One region of the Streptomyces sp. NPDC001415 genome, then DNA from elsewhere that is predicted to be linked to it. Evidence: riboswitches for the same ligand, from Rfam matches in the RefSeq annotation. Region 1 holds a riboswitch; each other region holds the start of a gene.
The links. A riboswitch is a leader RNA that binds a small molecule or an ion and turns the genes downstream of it on or off. The one in region 1 is predicted to bind cobalamin.

Region 2: another riboswitch for cobalamin. It lies ahead of metE (5-methyltetrahydropteroyltriglutamate--homocysteine S-methyltransferase); the one in region 1 lies ahead of ACWC2B_RS05760 (cobalamin biosynthesis protein).
Region 3: another riboswitch for cobalamin. It lies ahead of ACWC2B_RS14840 (ribonucleoside-diphosphate reductase subunit alpha); the one in region 1 lies ahead of ACWC2B_RS05760 (cobalamin biosynthesis protein).

The regions. Positions count from the first base shown of each region.
Region 1 covers NZ_JBSFIE010000003.1:340,194-345,415, forward strand. The annotation lists gene ACWC2B_RS05755 (cobyric acid synthase) at 1-1,317, opposite strand, end outside; gene ACWC2B_RS05760 (cobalamin biosynthesis protein) at 1,299-2,255, opposite strand; cobalamin riboswitch at 2,354-2,492, opposite strand; gene ACWC2B_RS05765 (hypothetical protein) at 2,594-2,815, opposite strand; gene ACWC2B_RS05770 (anion permease) at 2,848-4,122, opposite strand; gene ACWC2B_RS05775 (lysozyme) at 4,253-5,041, opposite strand; gene ACWC2B_RS05780 (class II aldolase/adducin family protein) at 5,148-5,222, shown strand, end outside.
Region 2 covers NZ_JBSFIE010000014.1:26,995-32,216, forward strand. The annotation lists gene ACWC2B_RS20100 (acyl-CoA thioesterase) at 1-366, opposite strand, end outside; gene metE (5-methyltetrahydropteroyltriglutamate--homocysteine S-methyltransferase) at 380-2,701, opposite strand; cobalamin riboswitch at 2,855-3,075, opposite strand; gene ACWC2B_RS20110 (3-hydroxybutyryl-CoA dehydrogenase) at 3,260-4,129, opposite strand; gene aceA (isocitrate lyase) at 4,256-5,222, opposite strand, start outside.
Region 3 covers NZ_JBSFIE010000009.1:115,934-121,155, reverse strand. The annotation lists gene def (peptide deformylase) at 1-403, shown strand, start outside; gene ACWC2B_RS14845 (ribonucleotide-diphosphate reductase subunit beta) at 497-1,513, opposite strand; gene ACWC2B_RS14840 (ribonucleoside-diphosphate reductase subunit alpha) at 1,513-3,882, opposite strand; cobalamin riboswitch at 4,009-4,137, opposite strand; gene ACWC2B_RS14835 (Uma2 family endonuclease) at 4,253-4,840, shown strand; gene mctP (monocarboxylate uptake permease MctP) at 4,914-5,222, opposite strand, start outside.

The DNA.
Region 1 (5,222 bases):
CTCCAGGAACCGGCGCCGGAACCCGTCGCTCTCCAGCGAGCCGTGCCAGTGCGTACCCCACACCGCGCCCACCCGGCAGCCGTCCAAGAAGGCATCCCCACCCAGGACTTCGGCCACGCCGTGGTGGATCTCGTACCCCTCGACGGGTTCCCCGAGGGCCTCGCCGACGGGCCGCGCCAGGGTCTTGTCGGCGGCGAACCGCACCCGTACGGGAAGCAGGCCGAGGCCCGGCACCGAGCCCGCCTTCGACTCGACCTCGTCCTCGATGTGCTCGCCGAGCAGCTGGAACCCGCCGCAGATGCCGAGCACCGGGCGGCCCTCGGCGGCCCTGCGCGCCAGCTCCGTCGCGAGGCCGCGCTCGTGCAGCCACTCCAGGGCGCGGACCGTGCCGCGCGTGCCCGGCACCACCACGAGGTCGGCGTCGATGAGTTCCTCGGGCCGGTCCACGAACCGCACGACCACGCCGGGCTCCGCCGCGAGCGCGTCCACGTCGGTGAAGTTGGACATCAGCGGCACGGCGCAGACGGCGACCCGCAGCACGTCCTCGCCGACCGGCGGCGCCACCACGGACTCCCGCACGGCTCCGCGCATGGAGACCCTGAGGCCGTCCTCCTCGTCGATGCCGAGGCCGTGAGCGTACGGCAGGATCCCGTAGGTGTGCCGTCCGGTGAGGCCGCGCAGCATCTCGATGCCGGGCTCAAGGAGCGTCACGTCGCCCCGGAACTTGTTGACGACGTAGCCGGCGACCAGCGCCTGGTCCTCGGGGCTGAGCAGCGCCGTCGTCCCGAAGAACGAGGCGAACACGCCGCCCCGGTCGATGTCGCCGACCACGACCACGGGCAGCCGCGCGGCCCGCGCGATACCCATGTTGACGATGTCGGTACGCCGCAGATTGATCTCGGCCGGGCTGCCCGCCCCCTCGCAGATCACGGCGTCATACGTGCCCCGAAGCTCCGCCAGGCACTCCAGAACAGTGCCGAGCAACGCCTGCTGCCTGCCCCCGTGGTAGCCGCGGGCGCTCAACTCGCCCACCGGCTTGCCCATCAGGACCACCTGGCTGGAGCGGTCGCTCCCCGGCTTGAGCAGCACCGGGTTCATGAGCGCACTCGGCTCCACGCGCGCCGCCTGCGCCTGCATTGCCTGCGCCCGGCCGATCTCCGCGCCCTCGCGCGTGACGAACGAGTTCAGCGACATGTTCTGGCCCTTGAAGGGCGCGACCTTGACGCCCTGGCGCACCAGCCAGCGGCAGATCCCGGCCGTGACGACGCTCTTGCCGGCGTCCGAGGTCGTGCCCGCGATCAGCAGCCCGCCACCCATGTACGTCCCTTCCTCACAGCGGCCCTCGTCGCGACGGAGGCGGCCAGCGTCAGCCAGCCCACCCTGCGCGAGAGCCGTACCGCCCGTTCGATGTCCGTGACGCCGACGGCCCGCCCGGACGCGTTCAGGACCGGCCGGTGCTCGACGCGGCCGGCGTAGGAGAGCGTGCCCCCGAGCCGTACGCCCAGCGCCCCCGCGAACGCGGCCTCGACCGGGCCCGCGTTGGGGCTCGGGTGCCTGCTCGCATCGGCGCGCCAGGCCCGTACCGCGCCCTTGGTGTCCGGGCCGGCGAGCGCGGCGAGGACGGCGGTGAGGCGGGCGCCCGGCCAGCCCGCCACATCGTCCAGGCGCGCCGAGGCCCAGCCGTACCTGCGGTACCTGGCCGACTTGTGCCCGACCATCGCGTCCAGCGTGTTGACCGCCCGGAAGCCCACCAGGCCCGGCACGCCCGCGAGCGCGCCCCACACCAGGGCGCCGACGACCGCGTCCGAAGTGTTCTCGGCGACCGACTCGACGACGGCCCGCGCGATGCCGTCCGCGTCCAGGGACTGCGGGTCGCGCCCGCACAGGTGAGGCAGGCGCTCCCGGGCCACCTCCACGTCGCCCGCGGCCAGCGCCCCGCCGATGGCCCGGGCCTCGCGGCCCAGCGACGTGCCGCCGACCACCGTCCAGGTGGCGGCGGCGGTCAGCGCGACGGATGCGGCGGGCCGACCTCGTACGGCACGGGAGAGCAGGAGCGCGCCGCCCACGGCGCCGCCCGCGCACACGAGCGTGTGCAGCGCGCCCCAGCCGCGGTGGTCGCGCCACAGGGCGCGCTCGACGGCGCCGGCCGCGCGTCCGAACGCGGCGACCGGATGCCCGCGGCGTGGATCGCCGAGCAGGAGGTCGCCGAGGAGTCCGGCCGTGGCGCCGTAGGCGAAGGTGCGATCGGCCCGCATGCGGTCAGCCCGCCAGGGCGACGCGGGAAGGGCGGGAAGGTCTCAACGGGCAGGCGCGCATGGCGGTATGTCCTCACTCAGGGTGTCCGCGCCCTGGTTCGACGTGACCGGCGGTGAGAGTTCCTGGCTCGCGGGGATCTCTCCCCGGTGACAGTGGCGGGACCGCGCCGGATTCGCACCGGCTTCCTCTTCTGCCGCCGTAGCTGGCCGGTGCAGTCCACCACGCTGCGAGAACACCCGTCAACTTGCTGTTGACCTGCGGCGCGAGAGAGTGTGCGACGCCACGCGGAACCGCCCTCCGGCGGGGGCCGAAGGGCGGTTCGGGTGGTGCGGGCGGGTCAGGCGACGATCAGATAGATCCCGTACGCGACGGCCGCCGCGCAGGCCGCGAAGCAGGCGTACGCACCGGTGCGGGCCATCGCCACATTGCCGGTGCCCGAGGCCGCGGCCTCCCGCTTGGTGAGGCCGACGATGCCGAGGGTGAACAGGCCCACCAGGCCGACGGTCACCGCGAGGCTGACGCCGAAGACGGAGCCGAGAGCTGCCCAGTCGATGTGCATGAGGATTCCTTAGCTGTGCCGGAGAACCGGGGTCAGACCGTCGCCGGGGTGGGCGGATCGGCGGGGGCCACCGGGGCCGGGGCCTGGATCGTGGCCTTGAGGTCGGTGGCCGCGGCGGCCGCGGCCGCGACGGTCGGCGGCGGGGTGACCGCGGCGATCGCGGTGGTGACGACACCGGCGGGCTCGGCCGCGGGGGCCTCGCCGATCTCGTCGGCGGTGACGTTGTGGTGGTCGACCGGCTGGCGGCGCGACAGCTTCCAGATGGTGCCCGAACCGGCGATCAGGAGGATCGCGACGGCGACGATGCCCCACGTGCCCTGCTTGGTGAGGAATTCCGCGCCCGCGCCGACCAGGCCGGCGGCCGGCAGCGTCAGCACCCAGGCGACGGCCATCCGGCTCGCGGTGGACCAGCGCACCACACCGCCCTTGCGCCCGATGCCCGCGCCCATGACGGAACCCGAGCAGACCTGGGTGGTGGAGAGCGAGAAGCCGATGTGCGAGGAGGCCAGGATGACGGTGGCGGCGCCGGTCTGGGCGGCGAAGCCCTGCGGCGGGCGCAGCTCGGTCAGGCCCTTGCCCATGGTGCGGATGATGCGCCAGCCGCCGAGGTAGGTGCCCATCGCGATGGCCAGACCGGCCGAGACGATGACCCACAGCGGGGGGTTCGCGCCCGGGTGCAGCACACCGCCGGTGACCAGGGCGAGGGTGATGATGCCCATCGTCTTCTGGGCGTCGTTGGTGCCGTGGGCGAGCGAGACCAGGCCGGCCGAGGCGATCTGGCCCGCGCGGTAGCCCTTGGCGGTGGCCTTCTCGTCGGTGTTCCGGTTGATCCGGTACGTCAGCCTGGTGGCCAGCATCGCGGCGACGCCCGCGACGATCGGCGCGGCGACGGCGGGGAGCAGCACCTTGGTGACCACGGTCGAGCCGTTGACCGAGGACCAGCCCGCCGACATGACCGCGGCGCCGATGAGGCCGCCGAACAGGGCGTGCGAGGAACTGGAGGGCAGACCGAGCAGCCAGGTCAGCAGGTTCCAGAGGATGGCACCGACCAGGGCCGCGAAGATGACCTCGGTTCTGATGCCTTTTTCGTCGATGATCCCGCCGGAGATCGTCTTGGCGACCTCCACTGACAGGAACGCGCCGACCAGGTTGAGCGCGGCGGACATGGCGACCGCCGTCTTGGGCTTCAGGGCGCCGGTCGAGATGGTGGTGGCCATCGCGTTGGCGGTGTCATGGAAACCGTTCGTGAAATCGAACACGAGAGCTGTCACGATCACAATCGCGAGCAGCAGCGTGATGTGTTCCATTTACCCAGGCAATCGTTCGACGTCAGTGGCTGGACGAACGTAAGTAACCTGAGTGAACGGAAGATGAACTGAGGCGGGCGCATCGGTGTCCGTAGCCTCTTCTCTCTCCCGGTCGGCCCGCCGAGGCCGTTCAGCGGCCCGCCGCGAACCGCCTCAACTGCTCGAAACTCCCATTGAAGAGATTCTGGTCACCCGGCAGGCTCCCGCTCCCGTTCTGGAACTGCCAGAACGTCCAGTACGACCAGCCCGCCGGCAGCGGGCCCGGCGTGTCGGCGTACCGGGCCAGCCACAGGGGATGGGTCGCAGCGAAGGCCTTGCTGTGGCCGGTGCAGTCGTTCCACCAGCCCGCGGTCGTGTAGATCACCGGCCGGCGCCCGGTGCGCAGCCGCACCTCGTCGCTGAACTCCGAGATCCAGGCGGTCATCGCGGCCGGGCTCAGGCCGTAGCACTTGGCGCCGGCGCCGGAGCTGTCGTCGGTGTTCTCGCCGTACGGGTTGTGCTCCAGGTCGACCGCGGGCGGCAGCGTCCGGCCGTCGTCCGACCAGCCGCCGCCGTTGCCCACGAAGAAGTCGGCCTGCGCCCGGCCGGACGCCTGGTCGGGCAGAGCGAAGTGGTAGGCCCCGCGCACCAGGCCCGCCTGCCGGGCGCCGTCGTACTGCTGCCCGAAGTAGGGATTGCGGTACGTCGTCGACTCGGTCGCCTTCACGTAGACGAACGAGGCGCCCAGACCCTTCGCCGCGCCCCAGTCGACGTTCTTCTGGTGCGAGGAGACGTCGTGGCCGAGCGGCTTGTCCGCGGCCGACGCGGCGGGCAGCGCCGCGAGCGCCGCACAGCCCAGCGCCAGCGCGGCCAAGGACGCCGTGAGCGCGGCGGCCCGCACCCGGGCCCGGCGCGGCAGCGCATTGCGGTCACCAGCCATGATCCCCCCAGAATTCCGGTGTACGGAACAAAGCACCCAGAGGCTAGTGGAAGATCCAGTCCAACTCCCGTACCCCGGCCGCCCCCGCCCTGGCAGGATCGGCCGCATGAGCGACGACGAGGCGGCGACCGCCGCGGCATGGGCCGAACTGATCGACACCGCACGCAGAACCGCCGCGGAA
Region 2 (5,222 bases), on a different contig from region 1:
GACGAACGTCAGGCGGGCGGTGGCCACTTCGGCGGTGGGGCCCGAGGCGTTCCACCGCTCGGCGGTCGCCCGCACGCCGACGTCCATCGAGGTGCGGCCCGCGTACTCCACGCACGCCCGCACACTCACCAGATCGCCGGCGTGGACGGGCAGGAGGAACGTCATCCGGTCCACCGAGACGGTCACGGCGGGGCCGCCCGCATGCCGTCCGGCGGCCGCCGCGGCGGCGTCGTCGATGAGTTTCATGATGACGCCGCCGTGGATGGTGCCGTACAGGTTGGTGTCGTGCTCGCTCATGATGTGGGCGAGGGTCACGCCCGAGTCGGCCGGTGCCTTGTGGGCCGGGCCATCGGTGAGGGTGTCCACGTCACAGGGCCTTTCAGTGCGCGGCGGGCAACTGCTGACGGGCCTGCCGGGCCGCCGCCGTCATGCGTTCGAGGGCCGGGCGGACCTCTGCCCAACCGCGGGTCTTCAGACCGCAGTCGGGGTTGATCCACAGCCGTTCGGCCGGTACGGAGCGCAGGGCCCGGGTGATGAGGTGCGCGGTCTCCGCCTCGGGCGGGACGCGGGGGGAGTGGATGTCGTACACCCCGGGACCCACCTCGCGCGGATAGCCCGCCGCGGCCAGCTCGTCCGCGACCCGCATGTGGGAGCGGGCCGCCTCCAGGCTGATCACGTCCGCGTCCAGGTCGTCGATGGCGGCGAGGATCTCGCCGAACTCGGCGTAGCACATGTGGGTGTGGATCTGGGTGTCCGGCCGTACTCCGCCGGTCGTCAGCCGGAACGCCTCCGTCGCCCAGGCAAGGTACGCGGGGCGGTCGGCCGCCCGCAGCGGCAGGGTCTCGCGCAGGGCCGGCTCGTCGACCTGGATGACCGAAGTGCCGCACGTTTCAAGGTCGTCGACCTCGTCGCGCAGGGCCAGGGCGACCTGTCGGGCGGTGTCGGCGAGCGGCTGGTCGTCGCGCACGAAGGACCAGGCGAGCATGGTGACCGGCCCGGTGAGCATGCCCTTGACCGGTCGGTCGGTGAGCGACTGGGCGTACGCCGTCCAGCGGACCGTCATCGGCTCGGGCCGGGAGATGTCGCCGGCCAGGACCGGCGGGCGCACATAGCGAGTGCCGTACGACTGGACCCAGCCGTGCTGCGTGGCCAGGTAGCCGGTGAGCTGTTCGGCGAAGTACTGGACCATGTCATTGCGTTCGGGCTCGCCGTGCACCAGGACGTCGATGCCGGTCTTCTCCTGGAAGGAGACCACCTCGCGGATCTCGGCCTCGATGCGCTCCTCGTACGCGTCCGTACCGATGCGTCCGGCGCGCAGGTCGGCGCGGGCGGTGCGGAGTTCACCGGTCTGCGGGAACGAGCCGATCGTCGTCGTGGGCAGGGGCGGCAGGCGCAGGTGGGCGCGCTGGGCGACGGCACGTTCGGCATACGGCTGGGCGCGGCGGGCGTCGGCCTCGGTGATCGCGGAGGTCCGGGCGCGTACGGCCGGGTCGCGGGTGATGGCCGAACCGGCGCGGGAGGCCAAGTCGGCCCGGTTGGCAGCCAGTTCGGCCGCGATCGCCCCGGTGCCGCGGGACAGGCCGCGGGCCAGCGTGACGACCTCCGCCGTCTTCTGTCGGGCGAAGGCGAGCCAGCGCGCGATCTGCGGCTCGATGCCGTGTTCGGCGGCCGCGTCGAGCGGGACGTGGAGCAGTGAGCAGGAGGCGGCCACGTCGACGCGGTCGGCGAGGCCGAGCAGCGTGGCCAGGGTGGCGAGCGAACTCTCCAGATCGTTGATCCACACGTTGCGCCCGTCCACGACCCCCGCGACGAGCCGCTTGCCGGGCAGCCCGCCGACCGCGGCGAGGTCGTCGAGGTTGGCGGCCGCGGGGCCGGTGAAGTCCAGGGCGAGCCCGTCGACCGGTGCCTTGGCCAGGACGGGCAGGGCTTCTCCGAGCCGGTCGAAGTACGAGGCGACGAGCAACTTCGGGCGACCGGTGAGCGCGCCGAGCTCGCTGTAGGCGCGGGTGACGGCGTTCAGTTCGGCGGGGGTGCGGTCCTGGACGAGCGCGGGCTCGTCCAGCTGTACCCACTCGGCTCCGGCCGCCCGCAGATCGGCCAGCACTCGCGCGTACACCGGCAGCAGCCGGTCGAGCAGGGTGAGCGGCTCGAAGTCGGCGGCCACGCCGGGCGCGGGTTTGGCGAGCAGCAAATAGGTCACAGGCCCCACGAGCACGGGGCGCGCGGTGAGCCCGAGCGCGAGGGCCTCCTTCAACTCGCCGACCTGCTTGGCGGAGTCGGCGGCAAAGGCGGTGTCCGGCCCCAACTCCGGCACCAGATAGTGGTAGTTCGTGTCGAACCATTTCGTCATCTCAAGGGGTGCCACGTCCTGGGTGCCGCGCGCCATGGCGAAGTAGCCGTCCAGCTCGTCGGCCGCGAAGGCCCCGCGGTGGCGTTCGGGGACGGCGCCCACCATGACACTGGTGTCGAGGACGTGGTCGTAGTACGAGAAGTCGCCGGTCGGCACCTCGTGGAGGCCCGTCTCGGCGAGCCGCCGCCAGGTGGCCGCCCGCAGTTCGGCGGCGGTCCGGCGGAGTCCGGGGGCGCTGACACGGCCCTTCCAATAGCCCTCGATCGCCTTCTTCAGTTCCCGGTTCGGGCCTTGGCGGGGGTAGCCGTACAGGGTGGCGCGTGCTGCCGCGGCTGCGGACTTGGTGGTCACGAGACTCTCCTTCGCGAGCTCTTCGGTGGAACGGACCCCGGAACGGGACGAAGGCGCGAAAGGACGACGGACCTGGGCCACGGTGTGTAGGCCGTTGCCGCTGGTGCGTACGCCGACCCGCCCTAGAGGTCGCCGGGATCTCCGCGCGCGATCGGTCGCACGCGGGCAGTGGCAGGTCTTCGGACTCGCGGGCACGCCTCATGCTGTCCGAGGCATCTACTGGCCGTCGCTTCCCAGACCCGGCCGGGCCCAGTGCGTATGACGGCGGTCGTTCCCGCTCACCGCTGCGGGGCAGTCCCGGATTCCCACCGGGTTCCCTCTTACGACGCATCCCGCCTGGCGGACGGGGCGAACCAGCTGCACGGGCAGCCTATGCGCTCGACCCGCGTCCCGGGAACCACGTTCGCGCATACCGCACGGTGAGGTGCGGCACGCCGGACGCCGATCCGGACGGAGTTCACACACAGACTCCGACCGACCGGACGCGGGGCGACCCTCCCAGGCCACCCCGCGCCCACGGCTGCCGGGGCCACTCAGCCCGGCAGCACCCGGAGCCCCTCAACCCCGGTCGTAGGTGTGGAACCCCCGGCCCGTCTTCCGCCCCAGCAGGCCCGCCTCGACCATGCGGTGCAGCAGTGGGGGCGGGGCGTACAGCGGTTCCTTGAACTCTTCGTACAGGGACTCGGCGATGGAGGCGACGGTGTCCAGGCCGATCAGGTCGGCGAGTTTGAGCGGGCCCATCGGGTGGGCGCAGCCCAGCTCCATGCCGGCGTCCACGTCGGCGGCACTGGCGAAGCCGGATTCCGCCATGCGCACCGCGGCCAGCACGTAGGGGATGAGCAGGGCGTTGACCACGAACCCGGCCCGGTCCTTCGAGCGGATCACGGTCTTGCCGAGAGTGAGCCGGGCGAACTCCTCGGCCGTCGCGGCGGTCTGGGCGCTGGTGTGCAGGGACGTGACGATCTCCACCAGCGGCATGACGGGCACGGGGTTGAAGAAGTGCAGCCCGAGCACGCGGTCGGCCCGGTTGGTGGCCCGGCCGAGCCGCATGACGGGAACGGAGGAGGTGTTGGTGGCCAGGACGGCCTCGGAGTCCTCGACGATCTTGTCGAGGGCGGTGAACACCTCCGCCTTGACGACCGGGTCCTCCACGACCGCTTCGACGACGAGTTGCCGGTCGGCGAGGTCGGTGAGGCGCGTGGTGAACGCGAGCCGCCACTGCGCGCTCTCGGCCTCGGAGCGGCCCAACTTGCCGCGCTGCACGGCGTGTTGGAGGGAGTCGGCGATGCGCTCGCGGGCGCGTCGGGCGGCGGGGGCGTCGGCCTCGCACACGACGGTGTCGAGCCCGGCGCGAGCGCACACCTCGGCGATCCCGGCCCCCATCTGGCCACCGCCGACGACGCCCACGCGCTGGATGCTGGTGGTCATGACTGCTCCCTTCCTGGCCGCGGAGGGTTTTGGACGGCGGCCCTGTGGAACTGCGGTGAGGGCCGGAGCGGAGCGGAGTTGCTCGGCCCTCACCTGTCTGTGTGGTTGGCGCACCCGGCGGAGCGCCTAGTGGAACTGCTCCTCCTCGGTGGAGCCGGCCAGCGCCGTCGTCGAGGAGGCCGGGTTGACCGCGGTCGACACCAGGTCGAAGTAGCCCGTGCCGACCTCCCGCTGGTGCTTCACCGCCGTGAAGCCCCGCGCCTGCGACGCGAACTCCCGCTCCTGCAGGTCGACATACGCGGTCATGCCGTGCTCGGCGTAGCCGTGGGCCAGGTCGAACATGCCGTGGTTGAGGGAGTGGAAGCCGGCCAGGGTGATGAACTGGAAGCGGTAGCCCATCGAGCCCAGTTCGCGCTGGAACTTGGCGATCTGGTCGTCGTCCAGGGCCGCCTTCCAGTTGAAGGACGGCGAGCAGTTGTAGGCCAGCATCTGGTCGGGGTGCTCGGCGTGGATCGCCTCCGCGAACTCCCGGGCCTGCGCGAGGTCCGGGGTGCCCGTCTCCATCCAGATGAGGTCCGCGTACGGTGCGTACGCGAGGCCGCGGGCGATGACCGGGGCCATGCCGTTCTCGACCCGGTAGAAGCCCTCGGCGGTGCGCTCGCCGGTGCAGAAACGGGCATCCAGCTCGTCGACGTCGCTGGTCAGCAGGGTCGCGGCGAGGGCGTCGGTACGGGCGACGACCAGCGTGGGGACATCGGCGATGTCGGCGGCGAGGCGGGCCGCGTTGAGGGTACGGATGTGCTGGGCGGTGGGGACGAGCACCTTGCCTCCGAGGTGGCCGCACTTCTTCTCGGAGGCGAGCTGGTCCTCGTAATGGATGCCCGCCGCGCCGGCCGCGATCATCGCCTTGGTCAGCTCGAAGGCGTTGAGCGGTCCGCCGAATCCGGCCTCCGCGTCGGCGACGATCGGGGCGAGCCAATCGGTCGTGTCGCTGCCGCCCTCGGCGGTGGCGATCTGGTCGGCCCGCAGCAGCGCGTTGTTGATCCGACGCACCACCTGGGGAACGGAGTTGGCCGGGTAGAGCGACTGGTCG
Region 3 (5,222 bases), on a different contig from region 1:
CGGCCTGGCCGCGAACCAGATCGGTGTGGACCTCAAAGTCTTCGTCTACGACTGCATGGACGACGAGGGCGTGAGGCACGTCGGCGTCGTCTGCAACCCGGTCCTCGAAGAGCTGCCGTCCGAGCTGCGCGTCCTGGACGAGTCCAACGAGGGCTGCCTGTCCGTGCCGACCGCGTACGCCGAACTCGCCCGCCCCGACTACGCGGTGGTCACCGGCCAGGACGCCGAGGGCAACCCCGTCAAGGTGCGCGGCACCGGCTACTTCGCGCGCTGCCTCCAGCACGAGACGGACCACCTGTACGGGTACCTGTACATCGACCGCCTCTCCAAGCGCGACCGCAAGGACGCGCTGAAGCAGATGGCGGAAGGCACGGCCCGCTACGAGACGGTGCCGAACAACTGACGTACGCCGTAAGGCAGTTGGCGTAGAGCCGTAAGGCGTGAGGCCCCGCTCCCCCCGTGGCAGCGGGGCCTCACGCCTTACGTATATCGGGGGCTAGAACTCCTCGTCGAAGCCCACCGAGCCCTCGACCGCCACCTGGTAGGCGGACGGGCGGCGCTCGAAGAAGTTCGTCAGTTCCTGGACGCCTTGGAGCTCCATGAACGAGAACGGGTTCGACGAGCCGTACACCGCCGGGAAGCCGAGCCGGGTCAGGCGCTGGTCGGCGACGCACTCCAGGTACTCGCGCATCGACTCGGTGTTCATGCCGGGCAGCCCGTCACCGCACAGGTCGCGGCCGAACTGGAGCTCCGCCTCGACCGCTTCCTTGATCATGTCGGTGACCTGCTCCTGAAGCAGATCGTCGAAGAGGTCCGGCTCCTCCTTGCGGACGGTGTCCACGACCTCGAAGGCGAAGTTCATGTGCATCGTCTCGTCGCGGAACACCCAGTTGGTGCCGGTCGCGAGGCCGTGCAGCAGACCCCGGCTGCGGAACCAGTAGACGTACGCGAAGGCGCCGTAGAAGAACAGGCCCTCGATGCACGCCGCGAAGCAGATCAGGTTGAGCAGGAAACGGCGGCGGTCGGCCTTGGTCTCCAGGCGCTCGATCTTCTCGACCGAGTCCATCCACTTGAAGCAGAACTGCGCCTTCTCGCGGATCGAGGGGATCTCCTCGACCGCGTCGAACGCGGCCGCGCGGTCCTCCGGGTCGGGGAGGTAGGTGTCGAGCAGCGTCAGATAGAACTGGACGTGCACGGCCTCCTCGAAGAGCTGACGGCTCAAGTACAGCCGCGCCTCGGGGGAGTTGATGTGCTTGTAGAGGGTGAGGACGAGGTTGTTCGAGACGATCGAGTCCCCGGTGGCGAAGAAGGCCACCAGGCGGCCGATCATGTGCTGCTCGCCCGGCGTCAGCTTCGCGAGGTCGGCGACGTCGGAGTGGAGGTCGACCTCCTCGACGGTCCAGGTGTTCTTGATCGCGTCCCGGTAGCGCTCGTAGAAGTCCGGGTAGCGCATGGGACGCAGGGTCAGCTCGAAGCCCGGGTCGAGAAGGTTCTTGTGTTCGGTGGAGCTCATTACTGGCAGGCCTCGCAGGACTCGGGGTTTTCGAGAGAGCAGGCGACGGCGTCTTCCGGCGTCACCTGGGCCGGCACGGGGGCCGTGGCCTGGGCCGCGCGGGCGATGCGGGTCGCCGGGCGCGAGCGCAGGTAGTACGTCGTCTTCAGACCCTGCTTCCAGGCGTACGCGTACATCGACGACAGCTTGCCGATGGTGGGCGTCTCCAGGAACAGGTTCAGGGACTGCGACTGGTCGAGGAAGGGGGTGCGGGCGGCGGCCATGTCGATGAGGCCGCGCTGCGGGATCTCCCACGCCGTGCGGTACAGCGCGCGCACGTCGGCCGGGATCCAGCCGAAGTCCTGCACCGAGCCGCTGGCCTCGCGCAGCGCCTCGCGGGACTGGGCGTCCCACACGCCGAGCCGCTTGAGCTCCTCCACCAAGTAGCCGTTCACCTGGAGGAATTCACCGCTCAGCGTCTCGCGCTTGAAGAGGTTGGAGACCTGCGGCTCGATGCACTCGTACACGCCCGCGATGGACGCGATGGTCGCGGTCGGGGCGATGGCGAGGAGCAGCGAGTTGCGCATGCCGACCTTGGCGATACGTTCCCGCAGGGCCGCCCAGCGCTCCGGCCAGGTCAGCTCGACGTTGTAGTGGTCGGGGTGCAGCACGCCGCGCGCGGTGCGGGTCTTGTCCCAGGCGGGCAGCGGCCCGTTGCGTTCGGCGAGGTCGGTGGAGGCCTCGTACGCGGTCAGCATGATCCGCTCGGAGAGCCGGGTCGAGAGGGCCTTCGCCTCGGGGGAGTCGAAGGGCAGGCGCAGCTTGAAGAAGACGTCCTGGAGGCCCATCGCGCCCAGGCCCACCGGGCGCCACTTGGCGTTGGAGCGGCCGGCCTGCTCGGTCGGGTAGAAGTTGATGTCGACGACCCGGTCGAGGAAGGTCACGGCGGTGCGGACGGTCTCGTCCAGGCGCTCCCAGTCGATGCCGTCGCCCACCACGAACGCGCCGAGGTTGACCGAGCCGAGGTTGCAGACGGCCGTCTCGCCGTCGTCCGTCACCTCCAGGATCTCGGTGCACAGGTTGGACGAGTGGACCGTGTGCCCGGGCTCGGCCGTCTGGTTCGCGGTGCGGTTGGAGGCGTCCTTGAACGTCATCCAGCCGTTGCCGGTCTGCGCGAGGGTGCGCATCATTCGGCCGTACAGGTCCCGGGCCGGCATGGTCTTCTGGGCGAGGCCGGCGGCCTCGGCCTTGCGGTAGGCGGCGTCGAACTCCTCGCCCCACAGGTCGACGAGCTCGGGCACGTCGGCCGGCGAGAACAGCGACCACTGGCCGTCGGCGTCGACCCGGCGCATGAACTCGTCGGGGATCCAGTGCGCGAGGTTCAGGTTGTGCGTACGGCGCTGGTCCTCACCGGTGTTGTCGCGCAGCTCCAGGAACTCCTCGATGTCGGAGTGCCAGGTCTCCAGGTACACCGCGGCGGCGCCCTTGCGCCGGCCGCCCTGGTTGACCGCGGCCACCGACGCGTCGAGCGTCTTCAGGAACGGGACGATGCCGTTGGAGTGGCCGTTGGTGCCCCGGATCAGCGAACCGCGGCCGCGGATGCGGGAGTACGAGAGGCCGATGCCGCCCGCGTGCTTCGAGAGCCGGGCGACCTGGTGGTAGCGGTCGTAGATCGAGTCGAGCTCGTCCAGCGGCGAGTCGAGCAGGTAGCAGGACGACATCTGGGGGTGCCGGGTGCCGGAGTTGAAGAGCGTGGGGGAGGACGGCAGGTAGTCCAGGCGGCTCATCAGGCCGTACAGGGACGCCACTTCGTCCAGGGCGCGCACCGACTCGTCCTCGGCGAGGCCGGACGCCACGCGCAGCATGAAGTGCTGGGGGGTCTCGACGACCTTGCGGGTGATCGGGTGGCGCAGCAGGTAGCGGGAGTAGAGGGTGCGCAGGCCGAAGTAGCCGAAGCGGTCGTCGGCGCCGTCGGCGAGGGCGGCGTCCACCAGGGCGTCGAGGCGGGCCGCGTGGGCGCGGACGAAGTCGGCGGTGCGGTCGGCGATCAGGCCCTCGCGGTGGCCGACGGCGACCGAGGCGGAGAACGACACCGCGCCCTGGGTCGCGGCCTCTTCGGCGATGGTGATCGTCAGGAGCCGGGCGGCGAGGCGGGAGTACGCCGGGTCCTCGGAGATGAGCCCCGCGGCCGCCTCGGTGGCCAGCTCGCGCAGCTCGGCCTCGTCGGAACGGGCGTTGCGGCCCCGCAGCGCGGCGGCGGCGACCCGGCCGGGGTCGGTGTCCGCGAGGTCGGCGGTGAGGTCCGTCAGGGTCCGCAGCAGCGCGGTCCCCGGGGCATCCGCCAACTCTTCGGTGATCGCTGAAGCGGGATCCGCAGGGGCGATGGTCACGTGGGGGCACTCCCTCGCTCGGCACGGGGCCCTTCGGAGGAGGCGTCGGCGCGCGTCGGGGCAGCCCTGAGCGCGTCGTCCACCGGCCCAACCGCGAGGCCCGGACGTCTGGCGTCCGGTTCGGTCGACCCGGACGCGCCATCGGCAGGTCATCGGACTCTGCCCGTACAAAGGGGTACGGGTCATACCGTTGCGGGACAGTTCCGGATTCGAACCGGATTCCCCTGCGGCGACAGCGAGGACGAGCATACATGTGGGGGACTCCGGATGCGGCAGCCCCCACATGTTGTGTCGGCCGCGATGTGGCGCCCCTGTGACGTACCTCTCCGCTATCGTCGGAGACAGCACCGTCGAGGAAGGTGAGCGAGGCATGACCGTGATGGCCGACCGCCCCCACATGCTGCCCGACGAATTCGAGGCTCTGGCGCGCATAGCAGCCCGCGAGAGGGAGGGAACGCGGCTCGAATTCATCAACGGGGTCATCAGGAGCAAGGCCATGCCCGACGGCGATCACAACCGGATCATTCAGTGGCTGCTCAAGGTCTGCATGCAGGCTCGGCCTGACGACCTCTTCCTGCACCCGGGACAGGGGATCAAGGCGGAGGAATACCGGACGGGGCGCGCCATCCCCGATGCGGTGCTGGCTCATCCGGATGCCTTCGTCGGGCAGGGCGATTGGGTCGACCCGGACCCCATTCTCATGGTGGTCGAGGTGACCTCGTGGGACTCGGACACTCACCGGCGGGACCACGTCGAGAAGCCTCAGGCCTATGCGGAGACGGGCATTCCCGTATACCTGCTGATCGACCGGGCCAAGTGCGAGATCTCCGTCTACAGCGAGCCCGAAGGCCGCCGGTACGCGAACGTGCGCACGCTGCCCTTCGGCAGGGACATCGAGTTGCCCGATCCGGTGGACATCACCCTCCAGACAGAGGTGCTCAAGGACTGGGTGCGCTGACCCCCGTACGCAGAAGGGCCGCCGCACCCTCCCCGGATGCGGCGGCCCTTCTGCGTACGCGTACGACCAGAACTCAGTGGGCCGAACCCGCCGTCGCCGGCGGGAGTTCCGTGGCCACGCCCGGGTCGCCGGCGTCCGCCGTGTAGTCCTCGGGCGAGGTCTCGTCGATGCCGTCGGGGGCCTTCGCCGCGCGCAGGATCACCGTCAGGACCACCGTCACCACCACGTTCAGGACGAACGCGGTGAGGCCGATGTAGCCGATCTCGCCGATGCCCGGGATCTCCTTCGAGGAGCCGCCGAAGTGCTTCTGCGTGGGCGAGGCCACCCCGTACGCGGCGAGCGTGCCGTACGCCATGCCGACCGCCCAGCCCGCGAGCAGCGC